Regions from separate parts of the Klebsiella grimontii genome, predicted to be linked through region 1. Evidence: predicted binding sites of a transcription regulator. Region 1 holds the regulator's gene; the other holds the start of a gene.
The links. Region 1 encodes PurR, which represses purine synthesis genes. Its sites were predicted from a motif close to CANGCAAACGTTTGCNTG; they were not measured.
Positions count from the first base shown of each region.

Region 1 (4,606 bases):
GGTACAAAAAGCGCAAAGCACCGCGATGTCAAAGCTGATGGATCAGATTGGTAAGCCCTATCGCTGGGGCGGTACTTCCCCGCGCACCGGGTTTGATTGTAGCGGCCTGGTCTATTACGCCTATAAAGATCTGGTTAAAATCCATATTCCACGCACCGCCAATGAGATGTATCACCTGCGCGACGCCCGTCCGGTGGATCGCGGTGAGCTGCAGAGCGGGGATCTCGTCTTTTTCCGCACCCGCGGGCGCGGGACTGCCGATCACGTCGGCGTTTACGTTGGCAACGGCAAATTTATCCAGTCTCCGCGCACCGGCCGCGATATTCAGATCACCTCATTAAGCGACGATTACTGGGTACGCCACTACGTCGGCGCGCGTCGCGTTATGACGCCGAAAACCATTCGCTAAATATGCCTTGCCGCTTGGGCGGCAGGGTAACTCTCTCTTTTGCCACATCTTTTAATTTGCTACTATTACCCTGCGTAATACATGGTTATTGCGCGTACAAACTATAAAAAGGAGAGTAGCAATGTCGTTCGAATTACCTGCATTACCATATGCAAAAGACGCCCTGGCGCCGCACATTTCCGCAGAAACCCTGGAATACCACTACGGTAAACACCACCAGGCCTACGTCACCAACCTGAATAACCTGATCAAAGGCACCGCGTTTGAAGGGAAAACCCTGGAAGAGATCGTGCGTTCTTCCGATGGCGGCGTCTTCAACAACGCCGCGCAGGTCTGGAATCACACCTTCTACTGGAACTGTCTCGCGCCAAACGCCGGCGGCGAGCCGCAAGGCGAACTGGCGGCCGCTATCGCTAAATCCTTCGGCAGCTTCGCTGATTTTAAAGCCAAATTCACCGACGCGGCGGCAAAAAACTTCGGCGCAGGCTGGACCTGGCTGGTGAAAAACGCCGACGGTAGCCTGGCCATTGTCTCCACCAGCAACGCGGGTACGCCGCTGACCAGCGACGCGACTCCGCTGCTGACCGTGGATGTCTGGGAACACGCTTATTACATCGACTACCGTAACGCCCGTCCAAACTATCTGGAACACTTCTGGGCGCTGGTAAACTGGAAGTTTGTTGCCGCTAACCTGGCAGCATAAAAGCAAACCGCAGATGCCTTTTGGCTTCTGCGGTTATTCTCTCACAGCACGCGATCTTAACGGTTGGCGAACGCCTCTTCCGGCTGCGCCCGCCCGCTGAACAGCACCAACAGCAGCGCAACGCCCGCGATAATCGCCCCCATCACCGGGACAAACGCATAGCCGAGGCCGCCGCTAATGACTGCGCCTCCCGCCGCCGCTCCCAGCGCGTTTCCAAGGTTGAAAGCCCCGATATTGACCGACGACGACAGCCCCGGCGCTTCGTGGGCCACGCGCATCACCCGCATCTGCAAAGGCGGCACCACCGCAAAGGTCGCCGCGCCCCAGACCACCATGCTGATTGCCGCGCCCACCTGCGATTGCGCCAGCAGCGGGATCGCCAGCATGATAACCATCAGCAGCAGCAGAAAGCCCTTCAGCGTCCCGGAAACGGAGCGGTCAGCAAATTTACCGCCAAGGTAGTTGCCCAGCGAAAAGCCCACGCCGATCAGCACCAGCATCGCGGTGACAAACAGCGGAGAGGCGTTGGTAATGGTATGCAGAACCGGGGAAATATAGGTATAGAGCGTAAACATCGCCCCTGCCCCCAGCACGGTAGTCAGCAGCGCCGACAGCACCTGCGGGCGCATCAGCACCGAAAGCTCCTGCTTCACATTTGGGCGCTCGCCGGCGCTGCCCTTCGGTAAGGAAAACCACAGGCCGATTATCGCCACCACGCCCAGCCCCGCCGTTGCAAGGAACGACATTCGCCAGCCGATGGTTTCACCCAGCCAGGTTGCTGCGGGTACGCCGCCGATGTTGGCGATCGTCAGCCCCATAAACATCGTCGCCACCGCGCTGGCCTGCTTATGTTTTGGCACCACGCTTGCCGCCACCACCGAGCCCAGGCCAAAGAAAGCGCCATGGTTAAGGCTGGTAATGATCCGCGACAGCAGCAGCGTGGTGTAATCCGGCGCAATGGAAGAGAGCACGTTGCCGAGGGTAAAAATCGCCATCAGAAAGATCAGCGCGTTTCTGCGCGCGCGGTGGGAGAGCAGCAGCGTCATCAGCGGCGCGCCAACCATTACGCCGATGGCATAGGTGCTAATCAGCATTCCCGCCGCCGGAATCGAAACGTCAACGCCTTTAGCGATAACCGGTAATAGCCCCATCGGGGAGAACTCGGTCGTGCCGATGCCAAAGGCACCGATCGCCAGCGCGAGCAGGGGAAAGTTGATTTTCATGCAGGGACTCCATCAGGCCGCCTTCCGCGACGGCATCTCATCAGAAGTCAAAAGCATGACATCAATCACAGAAAAACAAAAGTGAACGAAATGGCAAAAGATTTTTGCGAAAATGATAATAATAGGTGGAGTAAAAGGGAGAGCGGCCCCTCCCTTATCGCAGAACTAGTGCAGTACTGCGGTCAAACCTGCGGCAACAATCAAACCCAAAACAATAATCGTTGTTGTCAGCGAAAACTTTAAATTTGTATCCATCAATTTTTCCCCCTGATTATCCCCACATGAAAAGTGAGCTTGCTCATTTTTACACAGAATAGCGTAAAAATCTTCCGAGATTTAGAGTGATGCACATTTTTACTCTTCCCCTTTGCCCCAAGATCGGACAAAATCCCACGCTAATTTGAAAGCGTATCGGCCATTGACCCCTTCCTGTCGTTCTGTGTCGTTTTCCCGACGTGATGCCATGCTCAATTTTGGCGTCAGGGTGTGTACAGGCAAACGTTTACGTACCGATAAACAGACGATCAGGTCAAGGTCTGGAGTGAGAAGTAATGGCAACTATTAAAGATGTAGCGAAGCGCGCAAACGTTTCCACTACAACAGTGTCACATGTGATTAACAAAACCCGTTTTGTTGCGGAAGAGACGCGCAATGCGGTATGGGCGGCAATAAAAGAGCTGCATTACTCCCCCAGCGCCGTTGCCCGCAGCCTGAAGGTCAATCACACCAAGTCGATTGGTCTGCTGGCGACCAGCAGCGAAGCGGCCTATTTCGCTGAGATTATCGAAGCCGTTGAGAAAAGCTGTTTCCAGAAGGGCTACACCCTGATCCTCGGCAACGCGTGGAACGACCCGGAGAAACAGCGCGCCTATTTGTCAATGATGGCGCAGAAACGCGTCGACGGCCTGCTGGTGATGTGTTCCGAGTATCCGGAATCGGTGTTAAGCATGCTGGAAGAGTATCGCCATATCCCGATGGTGGTGATGGACTGGGGCGAGGCAAAAGCCGACTTTACCGATTCGGTCGTCGATAACGCCTTCGAGGGCGGCTATATCGCCGGACGCTACCTGGTTGAACGCGGCCATCGCGACATCGGCGTGATCCCCGGCCCGCTGGAGCGTAACACCGGCGCAGGCCGGCTGGCGGGTTTTATGAAAGCGATGGAAGAGGCGCAGATTAACGTCCCGGAAAACTGGATTGTACAGGGTGATTTCGAGCCGGAATCCGGCTACCGCGCCATGCAGCAAATTCTCGCCCAGCACCCTCGCCCAACGGCCATCTTCTGCGGCGGGGATATTATGGCGATGGGCGCCATCTGCGCCGCGGATGAAATGGGCCTGCGCGTGCCGCAGGATATTTCGCTGATCGGTTATGATAACGTGCGCAACGCCCGCTACTTTAGCCCGGCACTGACCACCATTCATCAGCCTAAGGACTCTCTTGGCGAAGCGGCCTTTAATATGCTGCTGGACCGTATCGTCAATAAGCGTGAAGTCTCGCAGTCGATTGAAGTCCATCCGCGCCTGGTCGAGCGCCGTTCCGTGGCCGATGGTCCGTTTGTCGATTATCGCCGTTAGCCCTGCTTGCGGCGTCGGTTATTCCGGCGCCCGCAGCCACTCCCGGTTTAGCGTTTCGCTATCGCCAAGATAATCCAGTAACCAGAGCAGCGCCGGCGAAGCGTCGCTTTGCTGCCACGTCAGGCAGCATGCGGCATCCGGGAAGGGGTTCTCCAGCTCCAGCGCCGTCCATTCGCCGCTATCCAGCCACGGACGCGCTAAATGCCCGGGCACCATACCGACGCACAGTCCGGCGGAGAGGCAGGTTTCAGAAGCATCCCAGTCCGGCACGACTACCCTCTTCTGGTTATCGAGCAGCCACGTGGTCCGCTTCGGCAGCGAGCGTGACGTATCCTCTCTGACCAGCGACGGCCAGTTGCGCAACACGTCATCGCTCAAAGGCCCCGCCATTTTTGCCAGCGGATGGTGGCTCGCAACGACGCAGTCCCAGCTCAGCATCCCCATATCGCGGAAGGCGTAGCGTCCCCCTACCGGAATGGAGCGCGTCGCGCCGATGGCTAATTCCACGCGACCGTCGGCGAGCGCATCCCAGACGCCGTTGAACACCTCCTGAAAGACGATCAGCTCGACGTCATCAAAATGGCGATAAAAATCAACGATCATCTGCCGCATACGCGTGGGTTTAACGATGTTATCAACCGCGATGGAGAGCTGCCCGCGCCAGCCGTTGGCGATCTGCTGGCACTGCTGGCGG
Region 1 is NZ_CP169721.1:2,430,171-2,434,776, reverse strand. Features, by position in the region: gene ACE3MN_RS11550 (C40 family peptidase) at 1-409, shown strand, start outside; gene sodB (superoxide dismutase [Fe]) at 531-1,112, shown strand; gene ACE3MN_RS11540 (MFS transporter) at 1,169-2,335, opposite strand; gene ACE3MN_RS11535 (YnhF family membrane protein) at 2,501-2,590, opposite strand; gene purR (HTH-type transcriptional repressor PurR) at 2,887-3,912, shown strand; gene punR (DNA-binding transcriptional activator PunR) at 3,931-4,606, opposite strand, start outside.

Region 2 (4,606 bases), 2.8 Mb from region 1:
TCAATCCATTCAATAAGCGTTTGGATAATATCCTGATGGGACATAAAGCGGCCTCTCTCAATTCTCGATTCGTCGTTTTGTCTGCGGGCGAGTATAATTCCTCAAGTTAACTTGAGGTAAAGCGCTTTATGGAAAAGAAATCACCCCGCATCAAAATGCTGCTGACGCCCGGCGAAGTGGCAAAACGAACCGGCGTGGCCGTCTCCGCGCTGCACTTTTATGAAAGCAAAGGGCTGATCCACAGCCAGCGCAACGCGGGCAATCAGCGGCGCTACCGGCGCGACGTCCTGCGCGCTGTGGCGATCATTAAGATTGCGCAACGTATTGGTATCCCGCTGGCAACCATCGGCGACGCGTTCGGCGTACTGCCGGAAGGGCATAACCTCAGCGCTAAAGAGTGGAAGATGCTGTCGTCCCAGTGGCGGGAAGAGCTGGACCGGCGCATCCATACCCTGACCGCGCTGCGCGATCAGCTCGACGGCTGCATCGGCTGCGGCTGTCTGTCGCGCCGCGACTGTCCGTTACGCAACCCGGGCGATAAGCTGGGCGAAGAGGGGACCGGCGCGCGATTGTTGGAAGATGACTAAAAAAACTAAAGCGCCACAACAGGGCGCTTTAGTTGTTTTCCGGTCTTGGTCTTTCGCTCTATCCCGCTGGTACGCAGGAGGGTTTCCCCCGACGTCGGCTCACCTCAGTATTACGCAATCTTTGATGGAGGTTCCGGTTTGCGCCGACACTTTAAGTGTGGCTCTTTTCTCTGAATTTGCCTCTTCCGTTTGCCGAAAAATTCCCGTCATTCGCCGCCTGTTCCTATAGTTAATTTGAACAAACAGCGGGAGAGGCCCATGTTAACGGTACATCATCTCAATCAGTCACGATCGCAGCGCGTATTATGGGCGCTGGAAGAGCTGCAGCTGCCTTATCAGGTTGTCTCTTATCAGCGGGGAAAGGATATGCTCGCCCCGGCGGAATTAAAAAGCGTTCATCCGCTGGGCAAATCGCCGGTTGTCGAGGATAACGGCCATATTCTGGCGGAATCCGGCGCCATTCTGGAGTATTTACAGGAAACCTATGATAGCGCCCGGCGCTTAAAGCCCGAGTCGGTGGAAGATAAGCTGCAATATCGTTTTTGGCTGCACTACGCCGAGGGTTCGCTAATGCCCCTGCTGCTGATGAAGCTGGTATTTGCCAGCCTGGGTAAACCCCCGGTGCCGTTTGGCATGCGCACGTTGGGCAATGCGTTGGGCAAAGGGGTGCAAAAGGCGTGGCTTAACCGTCAGCTGGAAACCCATGCCCGCTTTATTGAGGCGCACCTTTCCCGCCAGCGCTGGTTTGCCGGCGCGGAGCTAAGTATGGCCGATATTCAGATGAGCTTTCCGGCGATGGCGCTGCTGGCGCGCGGCGGCGTGGATGATTTACCGCATCTGACGCAGTGGGTTCAGCGCGTAGAGCAGCGCCCGGCCTGGCAGAAGGCGATTGAGCGCGGGGGGCCGTTTACCTTACCCGGCGAGTAAACTATTACTAAAGCCGATGACCGACGAAAATTGCTATCAGCGCAATACAAAAATGTTACCGGATTGCGCATGGACGATAACGTTTGCGCATCGGCTGGTTATTTCCTGAACGTCATAAGCGAAATTTAGCGAAATACGACAAACTTCAGTTGAAAAGGCCCGTCTAAAGGCTGGATAATCGTTTGCCTTTTTATTTTGCTCATCATTTCCTCTGCTAACAGGGGGGAGCAAAGTCATTCTTCACACCGTATTGGATGCGCGGAGTTAAACGTTTGCTTTTCACAGCCCCTGGCGCTGCGATGTAGCACAAGGAGATCGCGTTTAACTGGCAGTGGATGGTCCACCACGCATCCAGACGAACGATAAAAATTCTCAGGGGAAGTTTTCTATGTCTACGCCTTCTGCGCGTACCGGCGGTTCATTGGACGCCTGGTTTAAAATTTCTGCTCGCGGCAGCACCGTGCGTCAGGAAATCGTTGCCGGTCTTACCACCTTTCTGGCGATGGTCTATTCCGTCATCGTGGTGCCGGGTATGCTCGGTAAAGCGGGTTTCCCGCCGGCAGCGGTATTTGTCTCCACCTGTCTGGTTGCCGGCGTCGGCTCGCTGGTGATGGGCCTGTGGGCGAACCTGCCGCTGGCGATTGGCTGCGCCATCTCGCTGACCGCGTTTACCGCCTTCAGCCTGGTGCTGGGTCAGCAGATCAGCATTCCGGTCGCGCTGGGCGCGGTCTTTCTGATGGGCGTGCTGTTTACGGTGATTTCCGCAACCGGTATTCGTAGCTGGATCCTGCGTAACCTGCCGCAGGGCGTGGCGCACGGCACCGGGATTGGTATCGGCCTGTTCCTGCTGCTGATTGCCGCCAACGGCGTGGGCCTGGTTATCAAAAACCCGCTGGATGGTCTGCCGGTGGCGCTGGGTCATTTTGACAGCTTCCCGGTGATTATGTCGCTGATCGGGCTGGCGGTGATTATCGGCCTTGAAAAACTGAAAGTACCGGGCGGTATCCTGCTGACGATTATCGGCGTCTCGATTATCGGCCTGATCTTCGATCCTAACGTCCACTTCACCGGGATTTTCGCCATGCCGTCGCTGAGCGACGATAAAGGCAACTCGCTGATCGGTAGCCTGGATATCGTGGGCGCGCTGAACCCGGTCGTGCTGCCAAGCGTGCTTGCGCTGGTGATGACCGCGGTGTTTGACGCCACCGGTACTATCCGCGCGGTGGCCGGTCAGGCGAACCTGCTGGATAAAGACGGGCAAATTATTAACGGCGGCAAAGCGCTGACCACCGACTCCCTGAGCAGCGTTTTCTCCGGCCTGGTGGGCGCGGCGCCGGCGGCGGTGTATATCGAATCGGCTGCCGGTACGGCGGCGGGCGGCAAAACCGGCCTGACGGCAGTGACCGTTGGCGTGCTGTTCCTGCTGATCCTGTTCCTCTCGCCGCTCTCCTATCTGGTTCCGGCATATGCCACCGCTCCGGCGCTGATGTACGTCGGCCTGCTGATGCTGAGCAATGTGGCGAAAATCGATTTCAACGACTTCGTCGACGCGATGGCGGGCCTGATTACCGCGGTCTTTATCGTGCTGACCTGCAACATCGTGACCGGTATCATGATCGGCTTTGCGGCGCTGGTGATTGGACGACTGGTGTCCGGCGAATGGCGTAAGCTAAACCTGGGTACGGTGATCATCGCCGCGGCGTTGGTTATCTTCTACGCTGGCGGTTGGGCGATTTAACTTTTCCTGCTAACAACGGGCGGCTTTGGCCGCCCGCTTAATTTTTAAGCCACATCCTGTTTCCTTTTGCGTTAATCTGAGTAGCGTATTATGCCGAGACATGACGCCTCAGATGTAAAAAAAGAAACGCAGCAAACAGGGAACACATGGAAATATTCTTTACCATACTCATCATGACCCTCGTGGTCTCTCTCTCCGGGGTGGTTACACGCGTACTGCCCTTTCAGGTTCCACTCCCCTTAATCCAAATCGGCATCGGCGCGCTGTTGGCCTGGCCTACCTTCGGATTGCATGTCGAATTCGACCCTGAACTCTTTCTGGTTCTGTTCATTCCGCCGCTGCTTTTTGCCGACGGCTGGAAGACGCCGACCCGCGAGTTCATTGAGCATGGGCGAGAAATTTTCGGTCTGGCGCTAGCGCTGGTGGTGGTGACGGTGGTCGGTATTGGCTACCTCATCTACTGGATCGTTCCGGGTATTCCGCTGATTCCGGCTTTTGCTCTGGCGGCGGTACTGTCGCCAACGGATGCCGTGGCGCTGTCCGGGATTGTCGGCGAAGGGCGCATCCCGAAAAAAATTATGGGGATTTTGCAGGGCGAGGCGCTGATGAACGATGCCTCCGGCCTGGTCTCCTTGAAGTTTGCCGTTGCGGTGGCGATGGGCACGATGGTCTTTACCGTCGGCGGCGCGACGGTGGAGTTTTTCAAGGTGGCTGTCGGCGGTATTCTCGCGGGCTTCGTGGTCAGCTGGCTGTACGGGCGCTCGATGCGCTTCCTCAGCCGCTGGGGCGGCGATGAACCGGCGACGCAAATTGTGCTGCTGTTCCTGCTGCCGTTCGCTTCTTACCTGATCGCCGAGCATATCGGCTTTTCCGGAATCCTGGCGGCGGTCGCGGCGGGGATGACCATCACGCGTTCCGGGGTGATGCGCAGCGCGCCGCTGGCGATGCGCCTGCGCGCCAACAGCACCTGGGCGATGCTGGAGTTCGTGTTTAACGGCATGGTCTTCCTGCTGTTGGGCCTGCAGCTGCCGGATATTCTCTCCACTTCGCTGGTGGCCGCGGAAGCGGATCCCAACGTCGAAACCTGGATGCTGTTTACCGATATCATCCTGATTTATGCCGCTCTGATGCTGGTGCGTTTTGGCTGGCTGTGGACGATGCGCAAACTCAGCCAGCGTTTCCTGAAAAAGAAACCGATGGAGTTCGGCTCCTGGACCACGCGCGAGCTGCTGATCTCCTCCGTCGCCGGCGTCCGCGGGGCGATTACCCTTGCCGGCGTGCTGTCGATTCCCCTGCTGCTGCCGGACGGCAACGTCTTCCCGGCGCGCTATGAGCTGGTGTTCCTCGCCGCCGG
Region 2 is NZ_CP169721.1:5,299,859-5,304,464, reverse strand. Features, by position in the region: gene soxS (superoxide response transcriptional regulator SoxS) at 1-44, opposite strand, end outside; gene soxR (redox-sensitive transcriptional activator SoxR) at 129-587, shown strand; gene ACE3MN_RS24845 (glutathione S-transferase family protein) at 846-1,514, shown strand; gene ACE3MN_RS24840 (NCS2 family permease) at 1,903-3,252, shown strand; gene ACE3MN_RS24835 (Na+/H+ antiporter) at 3,399-4,606, shown strand, end outside.
Region 2: a site for PurR is predicted at 1,776-1,793, ahead of ACE3MN_RS24840 (NCS2 family permease). Genes of this name have one in related genera too.